3 regions of the Kitasatospora sp. NPDC001527 genome follow, and region 3 is predicted to be linked to each of the others. Evidence: riboswitches for the same ligand, from Rfam matches in the RefSeq annotation. Region 3 holds a riboswitch; each other region holds the start of a gene.
The links. Region 3 has a riboswitch for cobalamin ahead of ABT238_RS35825 (GHMP family kinase ATP-binding protein). Riboswitches for the same ligand answer to the same signal wherever they lie in the genome.
Positions count from the first base shown of each region.

Region 1 (7,452 bases), on a different contig from region 3:
CTGGCCGGCCTGCACGTGGCCGTCAACCGGAGGGAGCCGGACAGCGAGGACGAGCGGGTCTTCCTGCCCGAGCAGCGGCTCGACCTCGCCTCCGCGATCGCCGCCTACACGGCCGGCGCCGCGCACGTGAACGGCCACGACGACGCCGGCGTGCTCGCCCCGGGCCGGTGGGCCGACCTGGTCGTCCTGGACCGCGACATCCTCAGCGGCCCGGCCGAGGAGATCGCCGAGGCCCGGGTGCTGCGGACGTACGTGGGCGGTGAGCTGGTCCACGAGGCCGGCTGACCGCGCCCGCTCACGGTGGCCGCTCACGGTGGCCGCCGGGCCGCAGGATCACCCTCCGCCCGGCGGTCGCCGTGCTCAGCGCGACTTCGCCAGCCGGGCCTCGGCGGCGTCCAGCAACAGGTCCAGCGCGTACGGGTAGCCGCTGCGCCGCATGTCGGCGGTGAGCAGGTGCGCGGTGGCGGCGATGTGCGGGTTGGTCGCGGCGTCCAGCCGGGCGTACGAGGCGTGCCAGACCCGCAGGTCCGCCGACTGCGCGGAGGCGGGCAGGGCGAGCGCGGCGGCGTCCAGCGCGGCGAAGCCGAGGCTCTGGTCCACGAACGCGTGGTAGATCCGCACCGCCTCGGGATCGGGGAAGCCCGCGCCGCGCAGCACGCCGAGGATCGCCTCGACGGCGGCGATCTCGTGGGTGCGCCCGGTGGTGCGGTGGGCGGCGAGCAGCGCGGCCTGCGGATGGGCCTGGTAGCTGGCGTGGATGCGCAGGCCGATGGACCGCAGGTCGGCCCGCCATTCCCCGGTGGCCCGCCAGCCCTGCTGGGCGCGGCCGACCAGCTCGTCGGCGATGGCGAGCAGCAGGTCGTCGGAGCTGTGGAAGTAGCGGTAGACGGCACTGGGGTCCGCGCCGAGCGCGGCGCCGAGCCTCCGGACGGTGAGGGCCTCCGCGCCGTGCTGCCCGATCAGCCGCAGGGCCGTGTCGACGATCAGCTCGTGGGAGAGCACGACCCCCTGCTTGGTGGGCCGCCGGCGCCGCCGCTGGGGCTCGGGCACTACGCGTTCGCTCATCCGGGCAGGCTACGTCAACACCCTTGTCGTAGGACAGGGGGCGTCGGCGAAACCATGGTGACGGGGAGCGGTTGTGGGTCTAGGCTGGCCGGTGCAGCTGGTTCGCCCTGCCCGCCAGGCAGGCGCGTCGCAAGAGGGAACCCGGTGACGCCTTTGAACAGGCCAGTCCGGGACTGCCCCGCAGCGGTGAGCGGGAACGACCGCCGTCATACGCACTGGGCCCGGCCGGGTCTGGGAAGCGACGGCCAGTAGGTGACCGCCCTTCACGGGCGGACGTGCCCGCGAGTCCGAAGACCTGCCCGTTGCCCGCGCGCGACCGATCGCGCGCGGTTCTCCGGTGACCTCGTGGGCGGGTCGGCGTGCACACCCGGCGGAGCCGTGACGGCGTCCGCCCGGTTCGTCACCCCTTCGCGCCCTCCTCCCCGTCACCGGGCACCCGAGGAGCAAGACTCGCGAAGGAGAGTCCCTTGACAGCGACGTCCGCAGCCGCGGCGACCCTGGCCACCGTCCACGGCTACCCCCGCCAGGGCCGGAACCGGGAACTCAAGAAGGCGATCGAGGGCTACTGGAAGGGCACCGTCACCGCCGACGCCCTCCACACCGCCGCCGCCGAACTGCGCCGGGAGACCTGGCGCCGGCTCACCGGGGCCGGCATCGGCGAGGTCCCCACCGGCGACTTCTCGCTCTACGACCACGTGCTCGACACCACCGTCGCCGTCGGCGCGATCCCCGCCCGCCACCGGGCCGCCGTCGAGGCCGACCCGCTCGACGGCTACTTCGCCATGGCGCGCGGCACCCAGGACGCCGCGCCCCTGGAGATGACCAAGTGGTTCGACACCAACTACCACTACCTGGTGCCCGAACTCGGCCCCGGCACCGCCTTCACCGCCGACTCCGCCAAGCCCGTCGGCGAACTGGCCGAGGCCCTCGCGGCCGGCCACCGGGCCCGGCCGGTGCTGCTCGGCCCGATCACCTACCTGCTGCTGGCCAAGCCCGCCCCCGGCGTGGCCGAGGACTTCCGCCCGCTCACCCTGCTCGACCGGCTGCTCCCGGTCTACGCCGAACTCCTCGCCGACCTGCGCGCCGCCGGGGCCGCCTGGGTGCAGCTCGACGAGCCCGCGCTCGTCCAGGACCGCACCCCGGCCGAACTGAACGCCGCCGCCCGCGCCTACCGCGACCTCGGCGCCCTCACCGACCGGCCGAAGCTGCTGGTGGCGAGCTACTTCGACCGCCTCGGCGAGGCCCTGCCCGTCCTCGCCAAGGCCCCCGTCGAGGGCCTGGCCCTGGACTTCACCGGACCGGCCGCCGCCAACCTGGCCGACCTCGCCGCCGCCGGCGGACTGCCCGGCAAGCGCCTGGTCGCCGGCGTCGTCGACGGCCGCAACGTCTGGATCAACGACCTGGAGAAGTCGCTGGCCACCCTGGCCACCCTGCTCGGCCTGGCCGGACACGTGGACGTGGCACCGTCCTGCTCCCTGCTGCACGTCCCGCTCGACGCCACCGCCGAACGCGACCTCGACCCGCAGCTCGCCCGCTGGCTCGCCTTCGCCCGGCAGAAGGCCGAGGAGACCGTCCTGCTCGCCCGCGGCCTGCGCGAGGGCACCGGCGCGATCACCGCCGAACTCGCCGCCAACCGCGCCGACCTGGCCTCCCGCGCCCGCTCCCCGATCACCCGCGACCCCGCCGTACGCGCCCGCGCCGCCGCCGTCACCGCCGGGGACACCCGCCGCGCCCAGGCCTACCCCGAGCGGGCCGAGGCCCAGCGCGCCCGCCTCGGCCTGCCGCTGCTGCCCACCACCACGATCGGCTCCTTCCCGCAGACCGCCGAGCTGCGCCTCGCCCGCGCCGACCTCGGCGCCGGGCGGATCGACGCCGCCGCCTACCGCGAGCGCATCGAGGCCGAGGTGCGCGAGGTGATCGCCTACCAGGAGAAGGCCGGACTCGACGTGCTCGTCCACGGCGAGCCCGAACGCAACGACATGGTCCAGTACTTCGCCGAACGGCTCACCGGCTACCTGGCCACCCGGCACGGCTGGGTGCAGTCCTACGGCACCCGCTACGTGCGGCCCCCGGTCCTCGCCGGCGACATCTCCCGCCCGCGGGCGATGACCGTCGACTGGTTCCGCTACGCCCGGAGCCTGACGGACCGCCCGGTCAAGGGCATGCTCACCGGCCCGGTCACCATGCTCGCCTGGTCCTTCGTCCGCGACGACCAGCCGCTCGCCGACACCGCCCGCCAGGTCGCCCTCGCCCTGCGCGACGAGGTCGCCGACCTGGAGGCCGCCGGCGCCGCCGTCGTCCAGGTCGACGAACCCGCCCTGCGCGAGACCCTGCCGCTGCGCGCCGCCGACCGCCCCGCCTACCTGGACTGGGCGACCGCTGCCTTCCGCCTCGCCACCTCCGGGGTGCGCGCCGACACCCAGATCCACACCCACATGTGCTACGCCGAGTTCGGCGCGATCATGAGCGCGATCGAGGAACTCGACGCCGACGTCATCTCCCTGGAGGCCACCCGCTCCCACATGGAGGTCGCCGGCGAACTGGCCGCCGCCGGCTATCCGCGCGAGGTCGGCCCCGGCGTCTGGGACATCCACTCCCCGCGGGTGCCCGGCACCGAGGAGGTGCTCGCCCTGCTGCGGGCCGGCCTCGCCGCCATCCCGGCCGGGCGCCTGTGGGTCAACCCCGACTGCGGTCTGAAGACCCGCGGCTGGACCGAGACCCGCGCCTCCCTGGACAGCCTGGTCACCGCCGCCCGCCGCCTGCGGGAGGAACTCGCCGGCTGACGCCCGGCAGCGGAGCCACCGGGCGGGCGCGGCCGTGACGCCGTGCCCGCCCGGTGGCGGCGCCCGTCAGGCGGAACGGGCGCCCGGCGCGGCCCGGGCCGGTAGCCTGCCCGGATGGTCCACGGATTCGGGGTGACGGAGTTCCAGCTGGTGCTGCTGCGCCGGATGGCGGACTTCCGGCCGGAGCTGGTCGAGGACGCGGTGCGCCGGCTGGGGGCCGGCCGGGCGGAGCTGCGGGAGGCCAACAAGCGCTGGCAGGCGATGGTGCGCGCGCCGGGCTTCCCCTCCGGCGTACGGCGGTACACCGCCGTGCTCGGCGCGCCGGAGGCGGTGGTGGCGCGGCGGATCGGCGACCTCGCCTGCACCGCGCGGCAGTGGGCGCTGCCGCTCTGGCCCGGGCTGCGCTTCGAGGTCCTGGCGGGCCCGGGCGGGGCGGAGCTGAACGCGTGGCTGGTGCGGGCGGCGGACACCGCGCCGCCGGTGCTGCGCACGCTCGCCGACCTGACGCCGTGGAGCTGCGTGGTGGCCGACGTCGGGGCCGCCTTCCCGCCCGCCGTACCGCGCGAGGGCAGCGCGCCGACCAGGTTCCGGCTGGACTTCACGGCCCCGGACGCCGAGGGCCGCCCGCACACCCTCACGGCGGACTTCACCTGGGGGCTGCTCCAGGAGGTTCGCCCCGCCCAAGCGGACTAGCGCAGGTGCACCGTCCGCCCGTCGACGACGGTGCGCTCCGGCAGCAGGTCGCGCAGCCCGTCGACCGGGCAGCCCAGCGGGTCGGCGGGCCACAGCGTCAGATCGGCGAGCGCGCCCGGGCGCAGCGAGCCGCGCTCGGCGCTCTCGTCCGTCAGCCGGGCGGCGTTCACGGTGTGCAGGGCGATCGCCTCGGCCCGGTCGATCGCGTGCTCGGCGCCCAGCACCCCGGCCACCGTCCGGCGGGTGGTCATGCCCCACACCGAGAGCATCGCGCCGTACGGGCCGACCGGGAAGTCCGAGCCGGCGGCGAGCAGCGCGCCCTCGTCCAGCCATTCGCGCAGCGGGAACAGCGCGCCGGTGCGCTCCGCTCCCCAGGCCCGCTGCTGGGTGAGCGCGCCGTCGTGCAGCAGCGGGTGCTGGACGGTCACCGGCACGCCGAGGGCGACGGCCCGGGCCCGCTGCTCGCGCCGGGCGAGGCCTCCGTGCTCGACCACCAGCGTGCCGGCGGGCAGTCCGGGCCGGCGGGCGAGCACCTCCTGGTAGACGTCCAGCAGGGTGCGCAGCCCGCGGTCGCCCCAGGCGTGCACCCCGACCCGCAGGCCGTGGGCGACCACCCGCTCGACGGCCTCGACCAGCTCCTTCGGCTCCCAGAGCAGCCGTCCGTGGTAGCAGGGCTGCCCCTGGTACGGCTCCTCCAGCGCGCCCGCCTCGAAGCCGCCGTCGATGCCGAACTTGACGCCCCAGACGGACAGCCGGGCGTCCTCGTGGCCGGCCGCGCGCCAGGCGCCGACGCGGTCCAGCAGCGCCTCCACCTCCTCCGGGGTGCGCACGGCGAAGCCGGAGACCAGGGCCCGGACCCGGACGGCGAGCGCGCCCCGGTCGCGGGCGGCGCGCAGCACGTCGAGGTCCTCGACCGGGACCAGGCAGTCGCGGACGGTGCCGATGCCGGTGGCCGCGTAGTCGGCGGAGGCGGCGCGCAGGCCGTCGATCCGCTCGGCGAGCCCGGGTTGCGGCAGGACGCGTTCGACGAGTTCGGTCGCCTTGTTGATCAGCCGCCCGGTGAGCCGGCCGTCGGCGTCGCGCTCGATCACTCCGCCGGGCGGGTCGGGTGTGGCGGCGGTGATCCCGGCGAGCCGCAGCGCCGCCGAGTTGAGCACCATGTTGTAGGCGCCGCGGCGCACCAGCACCGGGTGGTCGGCGGTGGCGCCGTCCAGCTCCCCGGTGGTGGGCATCCGCTGCTCGGCCAGGTTGATCTCCTGCCAGTTGACCGTGGTGCGGATCCACGCGCCGGCGGGGGTGCGGGCGGCGCGCTCGCGGATCAGGGCGAGGAAGCCGGACAGGTCGGCGGCCCGGTGGACGGGGACGCCGTGCACGCTGTGGCCGGCGAGGACGAGATGGGTGTGGGTGTCGTCGAAGGCCGGCAGCACGGTGGCGTGCGGTGCGTCGACGATCTCGGTGTCCGGTCCGAGGAGCGCGTCCAGGCCGTGCGGGTCGGGGGAGAGGGCGGTGATCCGGCTGCCGGTGACGGCGAGCGCCCGCCGCGGCGGCTCGCCGGGGACGAGGGTGTGCACGGCGGCGGCCCGCACCAGGAGGTCGGCGGGCGGGCGGGTCGGCGTCATCACGGCTCCTGGCGGGGGTGGGCGGCGGCCGGCCGGCCGGTGACCTTCTCGACGTGTCCCAGGCTGGGCCCGGCGAGCCGGGCGTGCAGTTCGGTGAAGACGGCCCGCGCCGCGACGGCGTTCCAGTCGGCGGGCAGCAACTCCTCGGGCAGGCCCGGGTCGAGGTAGGGCAGGCGGCGCCACTGGGTGAGCATCGGGACGTAGGCGCGGAACGCCTCGGCCGGCTCCGGCCCGGCGGGGCGCTCGCGCAGGTCGGTGGCGGCCGGCCGCCAGGTGTCGGTGAAGGCCGCGTACTGGGCCTCGATGGCGGGGAAGTCCCACCAGCCGGCGACGGCCGTGCGCAGGTCGGTGAAGCCCGCGTACTCGGCGGACAGGAAGAAGTGTACATAGGCGTCCAGGCCGAGCCGGGCCAGCAGCCGCCGGGCGTCCGGCAGCAGCCGGGCGGGGGCCAGCCAGACGCCGGGGGCGGCGTTGGCGAAGCCGAGCCAGCTGAGCCGGGAGCGCAGGGTGTGGCGGTGGGCGCGTTCGGACTCGGGCACCGAGAAGACCGCCACCACCCAGCCGTCGGCCAGCGCGGCGGGCTCCAGGCTGTGGAAGATCCGGCGGTCGCCCTCCTCGAACACCGGCTCCATCGCGGGGGAGAGCCGGTAGCCGGTGCCCTCGCGGCGCTCCTGGAGCAGGGTGCCGGCCTTCTTGAGACGCGAGATGGCCGAGCGGACGGCGGGGGCGTCGACGTCCAGCTCGGCCATCAGGGCGATCAGGTCGGCGATCGATATCCAGCCGCCGAGGCGGCGGACGAATTCGCCGTAGACGGTGTGGATCAGTGAGCTGGGCCGGGGCGTGCTCTCCGTCATGCTGGGCCTCCTCCCCGGCAGCTGCTGGTGATCATAGCGGCGGGGCCGCCCGGCGTCCGCGCCGTCGGGTCAGGCCTCGGCGAAGGCGCCGGAGAGCAGGTGCCCCGCGCCGGGGGCGTGGGCCGGCAGGCCGAGGGCGCGCAGCAGTTGGTGGGTGGTGCAGACGGCGGCGGAGACGACCGGCTTGCCGAGCCGCTGCTCGGCCTCCTCGATCGCCGACAGCGAGGGCAGCTGGACGCACGCCGACAGCACCACCGCGTCGGCCTCCCGGTGGGCGAGCCCGGCGGCGATCGCCGGGAGCTTCGCCGGGTCGTGGGCGGCGACGTCGAGGTTGTCGGCGATCTCCAGGGCCGTGTGGTCGACCACCTCGATGCCCTCGTGGCCCAGGTAGTCGACCACCGTGCGGGCCAGCGGCCGCGGATAGGGGGTGACCACGGC
Region 1 covers NZ_JBEPAM010000024.1:61,732-69,183, reverse strand. The annotation lists gene ABT238_RS21875 (amidohydrolase) at 1-285, shown strand, start outside; gene ABT238_RS21870 (TetR/AcrR family transcriptional regulator) at 361-1,065, opposite strand; cobalamin riboswitch at 1,160-1,370, shown strand; gene metE (5-methyltetrahydropteroyltriglutamate--homocysteine S-methyltransferase) at 1,533-3,848, shown strand; gene ABT238_RS21860 (hypothetical protein) at 3,963-4,541, shown strand; gene ABT238_RS21855 (amidohydrolase) at 4,538-6,160, opposite strand; gene ABT238_RS21850 (PaaX family transcriptional regulator) at 6,160-7,014, opposite strand; gene ABT238_RS21845 (maleate cis-trans isomerase family protein) at 7,084-7,452, opposite strand, start outside.
Region 1: linked by a shared signal. The riboswitch ahead of metE (5-methyltetrahydropteroyltriglutamate--homocysteine S-methyltransferase) and the one ahead of ABT238_RS35825 (GHMP family kinase ATP-binding protein) in region 3 are both predicted to bind cobalamin.

Region 2 (7,452 bases), on a different contig from region 3:
CGCTCGGCCGGCTGGACGACGTCCGGCCGGCCGTCGTGGTGTTCACCGGGCTCGGCGGCGTCGGCAAGACCGAGCTGGTCGCCCAGTTCGCGGCCCGGTCCACGGCGCACTTCCCGGGCGGTCAGCTCTACGCCGACCTCGCCGCCCACCGGCACCACGGCGGAGCGGACCTCGGCGAGGTGCTCGGCGGCTTCCTGCGCGGCTTCGGGCTCCCGTACGTGCCGGACACCCTGGCCGAACGGGCGGCGGCGTTCCGCACCGCGACGGCCGCCGGCCGCCGGGTGCTGGTCTTCCTGGACAACGTCGAGCACGCCGCCGAGGTCCGGGCGCTGCTGCCCGCCACCGGCCTGCTGGTGGCCGCCGGCCGGCGCCGGCTGCCCGGGTTGGCCCTGGACGGCGCCGAGCTGCTGCGCCTGGACCCGCTCACCACCGGCGCCGGGAGCGAGCTGGTCCGCGGCTGGCTGGGCCCGGGCCGGGGGACGGACGACGAGCTGGCGCGGCTGGTCGAGTTCTGCGGCGGCCTGCCGCTGGCGCTGAACGCGGTGGGCTTCCGTCTGCTCGACCGCGACGAGCTGCGGGTGGACCGGGTGCTGGCCGAACTGACCGACAAGGAGCACCGGTTGTCGTCGCTGAGCAATGAGGAGGGGGCGGTCGGGGACGTCCTGGACACCGTCCACGGGAGGCTGCCCGAGCACACCCGGCAGCTCTACCGGTTGTTGGGCGTCAACCCAGGCCCGCTGGTCTCGGCCGAACTGGCCGAGGCGGTGGGGGTGGAGCGGGTCGCGGACGGGCTGGCGGAGCTGCGCTCGGCGCACCTGCTGGACGACGTGGCGGAGGAGGGGCCGGAGCGCCGCTACCGCGCCCACGACCTGGTGCGGCTGCACGCGGCCGGGGTGGTCCGCGACCTGCCCGGCCGGCGGGAGCTGCTGGCCGGGATCGTCGCCTACTACCGGGGCCGCGCGGCGCTGGCCGACCGGGCGATCGGCGACCGCTTCCGGCTCCGGGAGATCGGTCGGCTCCGGGAGGGCGGCGCACCCCCTGCGGGCGGCGGGGACGCGGCGGCGCTGCCCGGGTTCGGGTCGGGGCCGGACGCGCTGCAGTGGCTGCAGAGCGAGCGGGCCAACCTGCTGGGCGCCGTGCGGGCCGCCGCCGAACAGGGGTGGCACGGCGAGGTGTGGCGGCTGTGCGAGTCGCTCTGGCCGCTCTACCACGGGCGCAAGCACTACGGAGACTGGGTCGAGAGCCACCTGCTGGCCGTCGAGGCGGCCCAGTGGGACAACCGGCCGGACGCGGTGATCCGGATGCGCAACCAGCTCGGGCGCGCCTACTACGAGCAGGCGCGGTACCCGCTCGCCGCGGAGCAGCTGGCGGCCGCGGCGGCCTTGCTGCCACAGGTGGACGAGCCGCGGCTGGCCGGTGTGCTGTGGGAGACGGACGGCCTGCTCTGCTTGGCCGACGGGCGGCCGGAGCGGGCGGTGGAGCTGTTCACCCTGGCCCGGCAGGCCAACGAGGGCGACGCGCACGGCGTGGTGGTGCAGAGCTACAACCTGGCCCAGGCCCTGGTGGCCGCAGGGCGGGCGGAGGAGGCGCTGGCCGTGCTCGGGGAGGCGGGCGAGCTGGCCGAACGGGAGGGCGACGCCCCGATGCTGATGCGGCTGCCGCTGGTCGAGGCCCGGGCCGAGCGGGCGCTGCACCGCCCGGCGGCGGCGGTCGGCGCGGCGGAGCGCGGCGCCGGGCGGGCCCGGGAGCTGGGCCAGCCCCGGAAGGAGGAGGCCGCCCGGGTGCTGCTGGTCGAACTCGCGGAGGAGCTGGGCGACGCGGAGCTGGCCGAGCGCAACCGGGCCCGCCTGCGGGAGCTGAGGGGGCGGTAGGGGGCGTCGTCGCGGGTCGGCTGTCGCGGGCCTGCCGCCGTGGGCCTGCCGTCGTGGGTCAGCCGGGTCGGCTCGGCCGGGGGGTGAAGGCGACGGTGGTGCGGTGGGGCCCGGTGTGCAGGGTCAGCCGGTCGGGGAGGCCGGCCGGGCCGGCGGTGGGCGGGGCGGGCGCGGTGAGCCGGTGGGCGACGGCGGAGCCGAGCAGGAGCGGGTCGAGGCGGGGGTCGGGGGCGCCCCAGGGGCGTTCCGCGTGGGCCTCCAGGAGCAGCCCGGTGGGCAGGCGCACCAGGTGGCGGGCCGGGCCGAGGGCGGCGACCGCGACGGCGAGGCCGGGGAGCTCGGCGGCGGTGGCGGCCAGCCAGGCCTCGGCGGGGTGCTCGGCGTCGGCCTCGGTGCGGGCCAGCACCTCGGCGGTGTGCCGCAGGGCGAGGCGGGGTTCCTCGTCGGCGACCGCGTGGAAGCCGCGCGGGGAGTGGTGGCCGGGGCCCACGGGGTAGCGGCGCAGGTGGATCGTGTCGCCCTCGCCGGTGGCCACCACGTCGTAGGCGGTGGGCCGTTCGGCGGCGAGCGGGACCGGCCGGGGGTAGGGCAGCGGCCGCGGGTCACCGGGCGGCTGCTCGATGCCGGGCAGGTGGGCGAGGAGCAGGTCGCGCAGCAGCCGGGCGGACTCGCCGCGCCGGCCCAGCGAGCGGTCGGTGACCGGGCGCAGGGCGGCCGGGTCCTGGTCGGCCATCGCCCGTTCGAGCTGGGCGAGCAGGTCGCCGTCGGGGTCGAGGGCCGGGGCGGTCTGGCCGAAGGCGTAGCCGGGGGAGCGGGGGTCGAGTTCGGCGGCGCCGGTGGCGACCAGCAGGGTGCGGCGTTCCAGGGCGGCGCCGTAGAAGGAGACCGAGCCGTGGTCGCCGATCACGCAGTCGGCGGCGATCAGGGTGGCCTGCCAGCCCTGGTCCGGCGGGACGAGCCGCAGGCCGCGGCGTTCGGCGGCGGCGAGCAGGGCACGCGGGTCGTGCCGGGCCCAGACGTTGGGGTGCAGGACGACGGCGACGGCGTACTCGTCGGCGGGCAGCTGTTCGACCAGTCGCAGCGGCAGGCCCGGATGGCGGCCCAGCAGCGAGTGCTCGCTCCAGGTGGAGTTGACCACGACGAGCCGGCGGCCGTCGACCGCGCCGAGGGCGGCCCGGTAGCCGTCGCGGGCGGCGAGTGAGGCGAGCATCCGGTCGAAGCACGGGTCGCCGACCTCGCGGGCGCGGGGCAGGGCCTCGGGGCAGGCGGCCCGCAGGCGCTCGAACTGTTCCCGGTGGGAGAGGCCGATGACGGCGGGGAAGACCCGGCCGCGGTGGGTGAGCTCGCGCCGGGAGAGCCCGGCGGAGGTCACCGTGTCGCCGGTGGACTCGGGGACCAGGCGGTTGTAGCCGGCGCCGTGCGGCAGGACGACGAGGGGTGCGCGCAGCCGGTGCATCGAGGCGTGGACGGCGCAGGCGACGGCGAGGTCGAAGGGCCTGCGGACGGCGTCCCGCCAGGGCAGGACGGTCAGGCCGGGCTGGGCGCGGAGGTAGTCGTCGAGGCCGGCGGCGAACGCGGAGCCGGGGTTGACGGTGACGGAGAAGCCGATGCCGTCCAGTTCGCGCAGCAGGGTGAGGACGTCCAGGACGCGGGTCGCCGAGGTGAGGGTGCGGGCCACCGCCAGGACACGGGCCCGGGCGGGCCGGGTGTTCCAGCGGTCGTCGTCGGGCCGGGCCCGGAGCCGGCGGCGGTTCAGCACGTCATGATCGTACGCAACGGGGCCCGGCCGGGCGCGGCGTCCGGACGGACGCCGGACGGGGGGTCAGCCCGCCGCCGCGGCGGGGGCGTCACCGGCGCACTGGTCGAGCAGGGGGCGCAGGGTGGCGTCCACGAGCCGGTAGCGCACGACACGCCCCTCCTTCTCCCCGGCGACCACACCGGCCGTCCGCAGCAGCCGCAGGGCCTGGGAGACGGCGGGGTCGCGCATGCCGGTGGCGACCGCGAGGTCGGTCACGGCGAGCGGGCCGGTGCGGTGCAGGGCGAGCAGGAGGGCGAGCCTGCCGGGGTCGGCGAGCAGGGCGAAGCGGTCGGCCCAGGAGCGGACGTGGGCCGTGTCGCCGATCGCGGCGATGGCCTCGCAGACCCGGTGGCCGTCGATGGTGCGGTGGCCCGCGCGGTCGGCCGGTACGAGATGCATACGGCCCATTCTGGCAGGCGGCGGGCTGTGATCCTGGACACCTGCGCAGGTGCGCAGCCTTGCAAGCGTTGTCCCTGGCCCCTACCGTGTTCCCCGCCGTGGTGCTCGGGAAGACCGGTGACGGACCCTCAGGGGTCCCAGTCCGGAGCGGCCCTCGCCACTGTGATCGGGGGAGAGTGTCCGTACCCACGACGCCACTGGGCGCCTCGCGCGGCTGGGAAGGCGGGTACGGGAGCCCCGTCAGCCAGGAGACCGGCCGCGGCATCTCACGAAGTCTTTCCACGAGGTGCTGGAGCGTGATCCGCAGATGACCCTGCCCGAAACCGCCGCGGCCGCGGCGCCGCCCGCCGCCCTGCCCGCCTTCCGCTGGCGCCGCGAGGACACCCTGCGCACAGCCGGACTGATGGGCGTGATCCTCGCCATGCACGTGGTGGCGTTCGGCACGCTGATCTTCCTGGTCGCACCGGAGAAGTACGAGGTGGGCACCCAGGTCTTCGGGGTGGGCCTGGGCATCACCGCCTACACCCTCGGCATGCGGCACGCCTTCGACGCCGACCACATCGCGGTGATCGACAACACCACCCGCAAGCTGATGGCGGACGGCAAGCGCCCGGTCTCGGTGGGCTTCTGGTTCGCGCTCGGGCACTCCTCGATGGTGGTGCTGATGGCCGCCCTGGTGGCGGGTGGCGCGCAGCTGGCCAACACGCTGATGGACGACGACTCGACCACCCACCAGTGGCTGGGCATGGTCGGCACCTCGGCCTCCGGCGTCTTCCTCTACCTGATCGGCGCGCTGAACCTGGCCGCGCTGTTCGGCATCCTCAGGGTGTTCCGCTCGATGCGGGCCGGGCGGTTCGACGAGGCCGAGCTGGAGGAGCACCTGAACGCCCGCGGCCTGCTGGCCCGGGTGCTGAACCGGGCGACCCGCTCGATCACCCGGCCCGGGCAGATGTTCCCGGTCGGCATGGTGCTGGGCCTGGGCTTCGACACCGCGACCGAGGTCACCCTGATGGTGATGGCCGGCTCGGGCGCGGCCTCCGGCCTCCCCTGGTACGCGATCGTCTGCCTGCCGCTGCTCTTCGCGGCCGGGATGAGCCTGTTCGACACGCTGGACGGCACCTTCATGAACTTCGCCTACCAGTGGGCGTTCTCCAACCCGGTGCGGAAGGTGTACTACAACCTGACCATCACCGGCCTGTCCATCGCGGTCGCCTTCATCATCGGCACCATCGAACTGGTCGGCGTCCTCCACGAGAAGCTGGACCTCACCGACCCGGTGACCGGCTGGATCGCGGACATCTCCCTGGACAACGTCGGCTACGCGATCGTCGGCCTGTTCGTGGTGGTCTGGGCCGCCGCCATCGCCTACTGGCGCCTGGCCGGCGTCGAGAAGAAGTGGGCCCCGAAGCCCGCCGGGGGCGCGGAGTACGCGCCCGCGAGCAAGCTGTAGCGGGGCCCGGCTCGGCGCCGGGGCGGGGCCCGGGTGGGGGCGTTCGGCGGGCGGATCGGGGGGCGGGTTCGTAGGCTCGACGCATGGCTGATGGGTACGCGGGCCGGCGGGAGCGGTTGCGGGAGCACTGTGGTGCGTCCGGGGCCGACGCGGCGCTGATCACCCGGGCGGCGAACGTGCGGTACCTCACCGGGTGCCCGCCGTGCGGGGCGAGCCTGCTGCTGACCCGGGACCGGGCGCTGCTCGCGCTGCCGGACGACCTGCCGCCGGACGACACCGGCGAGCACCTGATCGCCCCCGAGGTCACCCAGCTGCCGGTGGCGGCCGGGGCGGACACCGCGCTGGCCGCGGCCGCCGCCGCGGCCCGGCTGCGGGTGGCCGGGCTCGCGGTGGAGGAGCACGACCTGACGGTCACCCGGCACCGGGCGGTGGCCGGGCTGGCCGAGGGGGTGCGGCTGAGCGACGTGGGCCAGGCGGTGGAGCGGCTGCGGGTGGTCAAGGACGAGCACGAGATCGCCGACCTGCGGATCGCCGCGGAGATCGCCGACCAGGCGCTCGGCGAACTGCTGGAGTCGATCCTGGTCGGCCGCACCGAGCGGCACCTGGCGATGGAGCTGGAGCGCCGGATGATCGACCACGGCGCGGACCGGGCGGCCTTCCCGGTCTCGGTCGGCACCGGCAGCCACTCCGGCCAGCAGGCGCACCAGCCCACCGACCGGCGGGTGGAGGAGGGCGACTTCCTGACCGTGGTGCTCGGCGCGCAGTACCGCGGCTACGGGGTCTCCACCGCCCGCACCTTCGTGATCGGGGCGGCGCCGGCGCCCTGGCAGGTGGAGCTGCACCGGCTGGTGTTCCGCGCGCAGCGGGCCGGGCGGGAGGCGCTCGGGCCGGGGGTCGAGCAGTGCGTGCCCGACCGGGCCGCGCGGGAGATCCTCCGGGCGGCCGGGCACACCGAGGGCTCGCCGCACCCGGTCGGCCACGGCATCGGCCTGGAGATGAGGGAGGCACCGCGCCTCGGTCCCACGGACATGGGTAAACTGGACAGCCGCGTGCCGGTCACCGTCGGCCCGGGGGTCCACCTCCCGGGACGGGGCGGGGTCCGGATCGAGGACACGCTCGTCGTGCGCCCCCTGGAGGAGGGCGGGCCCGAGCTGCTCACCATCACCACCAAGGAGCTCCTCGCCCTGTGACGCAGGTGTGCCACAGGACGCGACCCCTTGGTTCCTTGACAGCTATATCCAGGAGTAAGTGCGCCCGTGGCTTCCACGAACGATCTCAAGAACGGCATGGTCCTCAAGCTGGAGGGCGGCAAGCTCTGGTCCGTCGTCGAGTTCCAGCACGTCAAGCCCGGCAAGGGCCCGGCCTTCGTGCGTACCAAGCTCAAGGAGGTCCTGACGGGCAAGGTCGTCGACAAGACCTTCAACGCGGGCACCAAGGTCGAGACCGCCAACGTCGACAAGCGCACCATGCAGTTCTCGTACAAGGACGGCGAGAACTTCGTGTTCATGGACATGGACACCTACGACCAGCTGGCCATCGAGCCGGTCGTCGTCGGCGACGCCGCCAAGTACCTGCTGGAGGGCTTCGACGCGCTCGTCGCCGTGAACGAGGGCGCGGTGCTGTACATCGAGCTCCCGGCCGCGGTCGAGCTCGTCATCGCCGAGACCGAGCCGGGCGTCCAGGGCGACCGCTCCACCGGTGGCACCAAGCCGGCGAAGCTGGAGACCGGCGCCGAGATCCAGGTGCCGCTCTTCATCACCACCGGCGAGAAGGTCAAGGTCGACACCCGCGACGGCAGCTACCTCGGCCGGGTGAAGTAAGTCCGTGTCGTCCGCACGCACCAAGGCCCGCACGCGAGCCTTCCAGATCCTGTTCGAGGCCGACCACCGCGGGGTCGACCCGCTGACGGTCCTCGCCGACTGGGTGGCCCGGGC
Region 2 covers NZ_JBEPAM010000037.1:24,344-31,795, reverse strand. The annotation lists gene ABT238_RS27545 (ATP-binding protein) at 1-1,871, shown strand, start outside; gene ABT238_RS27540 (hypothetical protein) at 1,930-3,630, opposite strand; gene ABT238_RS27535 (ArsR/SmtB family transcription factor) at 3,694-4,068, opposite strand; cobalamin riboswitch at 4,151-4,343, shown strand; gene nicT (Nickel transporter NicT) at 4,376-5,518, shown strand; gene ABT238_RS27525 (M24 family metallopeptidase) at 5,602-6,708, shown strand; gene efp (elongation factor P) at 6,775-7,338, shown strand; gene nusB (transcription antitermination factor NusB) at 7,343-7,452, shown strand, end outside.
Region 2: linked by a shared signal. The riboswitch ahead of nicT (Nickel transporter NicT) and the one ahead of ABT238_RS35825 (GHMP family kinase ATP-binding protein) in region 3 are both predicted to bind cobalamin.

Region 3 (7,452 bases):
GGGCAGAGCCTCGGCCCGGACGGACACAACCAGGCCTCCTGTCCGAAGAGTTGGCGAACCGTCTGGAACGATGCGAGCTCATCGGGATTGGTTCAGACCACATGCGCGCCGTGGCAGGTCCGCGGGGGAGGTGCTCCCCTCCCGCTGGGACGGCGGCGAGGGGAGCGGTGGATGGCAGTGGCGGAAGCGGCGCGCCGGATCGGGCGCCGGGCGGGGCGGCACGGGCTGGTGCTGACGGCCGTGGCCGTGAGCGTGCTGGTGGCCACGGCGGTGCTCGCCGCGCTGGCCGGACTGGCCCAGTCGGCCGCCACCGCCGGGGTACGCCAACGGCTCGCCGCCGACGCCGGGCGGTCGGTGGAGGTGACCGCGCGCTGGTCGGCGCAGGGCCTGCCGGCCGCCGACCCGGCGGTGCACGCCGCGCTCGTCAAGACGATGGGCGCGATCCCGTTCCGCACCGAGAACGCCCTGCGCGCCGCCGGCACCGTGGACCTGCCGCTGCCGCCCGAAGGGCGCCGGTGGGCCACCGACACCGCGCTCACCGTGCTCCCCGTCGCGCTGCCGGACGCCGCCCGCTACGCCCGGCTGCGCGGCGGAAGCTGGCCGGACGCGCCGGCTGCCACGGCCGCGCCGGCGGACACCGCCACCGGCGGCCACCTGCGCGTCGCCCTCCCGGAGGACGCCGCCGACCGGCTCGGCCTGGACACCGGGAGCAGCGCGGTCATCAGCTCCCCCGGCACCGGCGAGCCGCTCACACTCACCGTGACCGGCGTCTACCGGGCCGACCCGCGGGCCGCCGCGGTCTGGACCGGCCTCGGCGGCGCCCTCGGCGCGGGAACCGCCCTGATGCCCGTCGACGGCCGCCAGTTGACCGCGCTCCCCGCCTACCGCAGCCGCACGCTGGCCCTCTGGCTGGCCCTGCCCGACCCCGCCGGGGCGAGCCTGTCCGAACTCGCCGCGCTACGGGACCGGGTGGCCGCCTTCACCCGCTCGAACCCCGCCCGTTCCGTCTACCACGGCGGTCGGCCCGCGCTGGACGAAACCCAGGTGAGCAGCCGGCTGCCCGCCGCCGTCGACGGCCAGGTGGTGCCGGCCCTGACGGCCAGGTCCCTGACGGCCGTGCCGATCGCCCTGCTCGCCCTGCTCGCCGCCCTGGTGCTCGTGCTGACGGCCCGCCGGCTGGCCGACGCGGTCGCCGCCGAGCAGGCGCTCCAGCGCACCCGCGGTGCCGGTACGCCCCGGCTGCTGGCGGCGGCGACCGCGCAGTGGGCGGTGGCCGCGGTCCCGGCGGCACTCTTCGGGCTGCTGCTGGCCGAGCCGCTGCTCGCGGCCCTGCTGCGTGCCGCCGGGGCGCACGGGCTGGCCGCGGCCGACGGCCGGACCGTCTGGTGGGCCGCCGCGTTCGCGCTCCTGGTGCACGGCGCGGCCCTGCTGCTGCCGCTCGCCCGGCAGGCGCTGGACCCCGGGGCCCTGCGCGCGCTGCGCCGTCGCAGTCCGCGCCGGCTGGGCCTGCAGCGGGCCGGCGCGGACCTGGCGCTGCTCACCGTGGCGCTCCTCGGCTACCTCCAACTGCGCCACTACGGGGGCGTGGTGGTGACCGACACCAGCGCCGGATTCGACTCCCGCGCCGATGTGACGCTGGTTCTCGCACCGATGGCCATGGCCGTGGCGGGCGCGGTCCTGCTGCTGCGGGTGCTGCCGGCGGCCGGGCGGCTGCTGGAGCGGACGGCCCGCCGGGCCCGCGGGCTGGTGCTGCCGCTGGGCGCCTGGCGGCTGAGCCGCGACACCGGCCGCCAGGCGGTGCCGGTGCTGGTGACGCTGCTGGCGGTGGCCTGCAGCAGCCTGGCCGCCGGAGTGCTGGGCGCCCTGCCGGACAGCGACCGCGACCGGGCGCTCTTCACGGTCGGCGCCGATCTGCGGCTGTCCGGGGCGTCCGGCTCCCAGCCACAGCTGCGCTCCCGGTTGGCCGCGCTGCCGGGCGTGACGGGGCTCACCCCGGTGGCCGACCAGTCCGCGTTCGTCGGCAGCACCCTGGTGTCGACGGTCGGCCTGGACACCGAGGCCGCCTCCGTCGCGGGACTGCCCGCGCTGCGCCGGGACCAGAGCGAGCGTCTGCTCCCGGAGCTGCTGGCTCCGCTGGCCGGCGTACCCGCGCAGGGGATCGCCCTGCCGGGAGAGCCGGGCGCCCTGGAGGTGACCTTCCAGGCGGTCACCGACCTGCCGGTCCCGGCGCCCGGGCCGGGTCTGCGGCTGTGGATACGGGACGCCGCCGGGCTGTCCGAGCAGGTGGAGGTCCCGCTGCCGGCCGACGGCGCTCCGCACACGGTGAGCGTGCCGCTCGACGGCCGCGGCCGGGCGAGGGAGCTCCTCGGCCTCATGGGCATCGCCGGAGCCGCCGACCGCACCCCCGCGATGCTCTCCGGCGGCGAGCAGCAGCGGGTGGCGATCGCCGTCGCGCTGGCCAACGAACCGCGACTGCTGCTCGCCGACGAGCCCACCGGCGAACTGGACACCGCCACCTCCGAGGAGGTCTTCGACGCCCTGCGCACCGCCAACACCGAACTGGGCACCACCGTGCTCATCGTCACCCACGACGCCCTGGTGGCCGACCAGGTCGGCCGCACGGTGCGGATCCGTGACGGCCGCACCTCCGCCGAGGTGCTGCGCCACCCGGCCGCCGCCGGGGCGGACGGCGCCGCCGAGGGCCAGGAGTACGCCGTGCTGGACCGGGTCGGCCGGCTCCAGCTGCCGCACGAGTTCACCGAGCCGCTGGGCCTGACGCACCGGGTGCGGCTGGTGCTGGAGGCCGACCACATCGAGGTGTGGCCGGACCGAGGCCGGGCGCGCCCGGAGGACACCGAGGTCCGAACACGGGGCCGGAGCTGAACGGCCCCCCTTGGGCCTTGGCGTCACGCACGGTGACTCACCCGGTGCCGTCGGCCTGCCCGTCCGAGGCCGGCGGCGCCGTCGGACGCGCCCGCCCGCCGTCGTGACCGGACGCCACCACCGCGATCAGGCCGACCACGAGGGCCGCCACCGCCACCCGTCCGAGCGCCCGCACCACCCAGACCGGCAGCGACCGGGCCCCGTCCCGCCCCGGCGCCCCCAGCCGCCCGGCCCGCCGGGCCGGCCGCAGCAGCCGGGCCAACAGCAGTACGGCGACCGGGACTTGCAGCAGCCACACGACGGTGCGCGGCCACTCGCCGAACCACACGTTGGTCCCGTAGAGCAGGGTGTGCCAGACGCTCAGCACGTAGACGACGATCACGAAGCGGTGCAGCCGGCGCCAGGTGTTCGGCCCGAACCGGTGCCGCACGTAGAACAACAGGCCGAGCGGCACGGCCAGGTAGAGCGCGCCCTGCCCGAGCGGGATGGCGATCCGGCCGGTGCCGGAGTCGTACCAGCCGGGCACGAAGCTGTCGGCGAACCCCGACCAGAGCCGGTCGCCCCACGCCGACTCGGCCTCGTAGCGCACGAGTTCGGCCGCGAACATCAGCGCGTGCGCGAACATCAGGGCCGTCGTGGTCAGGCTCGTCGTGCGGTGCCAGCGCTCCAGGGTCTGCCGGGCGACCGGCAGCCGGCCGGGCCGCGGACCGGACAGCAGCAGCCCGAGCACCACCGTCCCCCAGGCCCACAGCAGCCCCGACCAGCCGAACGCCTGGCTCAGCAGGTACATCCAGTACGTGCCCGCGTCGTCCATGAACGGCATGACCGCCACCGTCGCCGAGGTGCCCGCGTCCATCCGGACGTACAGCAGCACGAACACCGCCGCGGTGACGCCGACCGCCGCGCTCGCGTCGGGCAGCGCGGCCCGCAGGTCGGCCCGCAGGGCGCCGCGCCCGGCGGGCCGCCTCCCGGCGGCGGGCGGGGCGTGCGAACCGTCGTCCCCCGGCGTCGTCCCAGGCAGCATCGTGGACCTTCCCGAACGGCGGGACACCGGTGGCGGTGTGCGGCGGGCGGTGTGACGAACCAGTGTGGCGGAGGGGCTCCGGCTTGCCGAGCCCCTATCCGGCCACAGTGGCTCGTGGGCCGACGGCCCTTCCGCAGCAGCGCCCCGACGCCCCGGCCCGCGGACCGATCGCAATTCGGACAACCGTCCGCGCGCGCCCTGCCACCGGAGCGCGCGCCCTCGTATGCTGATGTCCGCAGCCGGTTCGCGCCTCCTGTCCGACCGGACTTCGGCGGCGCGACGCAAGAGGGAACCCGGTGGGAATCCGGGACTGTCCCGCAGCGGTGAGTGGGAACGAAAGCCGTCAACAGCACTGGGCCCGGCTCCGCCAAGGCCTGGGAAGCGACGGCCGGTAGGTGTGCGCCGGTCCCCCCGGCGCACCGGCCCGCGAGTCCGAAGACCTGCCGCTGCGCCCGCACCCCCACGTGCGGGCTGTGCACGGTGACCTCGTGGACTGGGTCGGCGGTACGGACGGCTGCGCGGCGTGCGACGACGCGCCGTGCCCTCCTCCTCCGGGTCGTGACGCGGGGCTCGGAACGAGGAGGAGGACGTGTCCGTGACCGCGCGAGTTCCGCCCGCCCGCACCGGGCGACGGCCGGCCCGCCCCGCAGGCGGCCCGGGCGGCGCGATGGTGACCCCCACCGGAGGGGCCCGGCCCGCCCCGCCGCCGGGCGGCACGGTCTCCGGCGTCTGCCACGGCACCCTGGGCGAGCTGTACCAGGGACCGCTGCGCGCCCGTTCCCGCCCTGACATCGCGGTGGTGTCGTTCCCCGTCGACCGCCACTCCTGGGTGCACTTCACCCGGGGGACGGACCCGCCGGACCCGCTGCCGCTCGGGGCGAAGGCCGCGACGGCGGCCCGGCTGTTCCTGGAACGCTTCGGGCTGACCCTGCCGCCGGGCCGCTGGTGCGTGCACTCCGACCTCACCGTCGGTGTGGGCATGGCGAGTTCGACCGCCGACATCGTGGCGACGCTGCGCTGCCTGTTCCGGCTCTTCGCGCTGCCGTACGACACCGGGGTGGTGCTCGCCGTGCTGCGCGAGATCGAGCGGGCCGACAGCGTCTTCCTCGACGAGTTCGCCCTGTACCTGAGCGGCCGGCACCGGGTGGTGCGGCGGCTGGGCACCGGCATCGGCTTCCACACCGCGTACATCACCGAGCCCGGCACGGTGGACACCGCCGCCGTCACCGACCTGCTGCTCGGGCACTACCGGCGGCACGGCGAGGAGTACCGGCGCTGCCTGGCCGACCTGCTCAAGGGCTTCGCCGCGGGCGACCCGGCCGCCGTCGCGCGGACGGCCACGGTGAGCGCCGCGCTCTCCCAACAGGTGCTCCCCAAGGCGACGTTCGACGCGCTACTCGCCCACCGCGAGGAGTTCGGCGCCGACGGGATCTTCGTCGCCCACACCGGCTGCCTGATCGGCTACCTGCTCCCCGGACGCCCCGACGCCGCGCTCAAGTCGGACCTGTCCGCGTTCTTCCACTCGCTCGGCCACCAGTGTTCCTTCGCCCAAGGAGGCTACGGGTGATCCACCCCCACATCGCCGACGCCCTGAAGGTCCCCGATCTCGTCCGGCTCACCGACGGCCTCGTGCTGGTCCGGTTCGAGTCGATGAAGATCTACTCGGCGCTCGCCGCCGTCCGCCACCTGCTGGAACGCGGCACCGTCCGCCCGGGGCAGACCCTGGTGGACAGCTCCAGCGGCATCTACGCCTACGCGCTGGCGCTCGCCTGCCACCGGCACGGCATGCGCTGCCACATCGTCGCGTCCACCACGGTCGACGCCACCACCCGCGCCCAGTTGGAGATCCTCGGCGCCACCGTGGAGCAGGTCGTGCCGTCCCGCGACCTCAAGCTGGACCAGGAGCTGCGGGTGCGGCGGGTGCGCGAGCTGCTCGCCGCGCACCCGGACTGGCACTGGATGCGCCAGTACCACGACGACGTCCACTACCTCGGCTACCACGAGGTCGCGGACCGGATCGCGGCCGCCTTCCCCGGCGCCGCGCTGACCGTCGTCGGCGGCGTCGGCTCCGGCGCCTCGACCGGCGGGGTGGCGACCCGGCTGCGCGCCCTCGACCCGTCGGTGCGGCTGGTCGGGGTGCAGCCCTTCGGCAGCGTCACCTTCGGCAGCCAGGGGCACCACGACCCGGAGGCGATCATCGCCGGGATCGGCTCGTCCATCGTCTTCGACAACGTCCGCCACCACCTCTACGACGGCATCCACTGGCTGGACTTCACCCACGCCATGGCGGGTACCGTCGCCCTGCTGCGCGACCACGCCGTCTTCGCCGGGCTGTCCACCGGCGCCGGCTACCTGGCCGCGACCTACGAGGCGCGCCGCCACCCCGACCGGCTGCACCTGGTGATCGGTGCCGACACCGGTCACCGCTACGTCGAGCGTGTCTTCGCCCGGCACGCCGAGGCCCCCGACCCGGTCGCGCTGAAACCGGTCGAGGTCTCCGCCCCCGAGGAGATGTCCATGCCCTGGTCCACGATGGCCTGGCGGCGCACCGCGTGCCCGCCGCACCGGAAGGAGCGGGCGGCATGAGCATCGTCTGCCTGGAATCGCTCACCTTCGGCCTCGGCCACCTGGTGCGCGCCGCCGACGCGCTCGGCGAGCGGCTGACCCTGCTCACCGGCGACCGGTCCTCCTACACCTACGAATTGGAGCGGCTGCCGGCGGACGCGCTGGACGTCGTGGAGACCGACACCTTCGACGTGGACGGGCTCACCGCGCTGCTGGAACGCTCCCCCCGGCCACGCGGCCTGATCAGCTCCACCGACACCTGGACGCTGGTGGCCGCCGAACTCGCCGAACGGCTCGGCCTGCCCGGTCTCGACCCGGCCGTGCTGCGGCTGACCCGCGACAAGTCGGCGGTGCGCCGCCGGCTGTACGAGGCCGGGCTGACCCGCGGCCGGGCGGTGCCGGTCACCGGGGGCGGCCCGGAGGCGGCGGAGGCACTCCTCAAGGAGCCCGGCCTGCCCGCCGTCCTCAAGGACACCGCGGGCACCGGCAGCCAGAACGTCTGGCTGGTGCGCGACCCGGCGGAGCTGGACGCCGTCCTCGCCGAGGCCGCCGGGCGGCAGTTCCGCGGCCGGCTGTTCGCCGAACCGTACTTCGGCGGGCCGGTGTACAGCGCCGAGACGCTCGGCTGGGACGGCCGGACGAGGCTGCTGGGCGTCTCCAGCCGGCTGATGTCCCCCGAGCCGTACTTCCGGGAGGAGATCACGGCGTTCCCGGTGGCCTTCCCGCCGCCGCGCCGGGCCGCGCTGGAGCGGTGGCTCGCCGACGTCCTCGCCGCCGTCGGCTACACCGACCGCTTCGCGCACGTGGAGTTCGTACTGACCGCCGACGGCCCGGAGGTCGTCGAGATCAACCCGCGGATCGGCGGCGCGCTGGTCGGCGAGGGCCTGTGCCGCGCGCTCGGCGTCAACGTGTACGAGGCGCTGGTCGAGGCCGCGCTCGGCCGCCGCCCCGCCCTGATGGACGCCGAGCCGCCCGGCGGC
Region 3 covers NZ_JBEPAM010000070.1:2,449-9,900, forward strand. The annotation lists gene ABT238_RS35815 (ATP-binding cassette domain-containing protein) at 172-2,883, shown strand; gene ABT238_RS35820 (ferric reductase-like transmembrane domain-containing protein) at 2,921-3,907, opposite strand; cobalamin riboswitch at 4,130-4,369, shown strand; gene ABT238_RS35825 (GHMP family kinase ATP-binding protein) at 4,503-5,474, shown strand; gene ABT238_RS35830 (cysteine synthase family protein) at 5,471-6,493, shown strand; gene ABT238_RS35835 (ATP-grasp domain-containing protein) at 6,490-7,452, shown strand, end outside.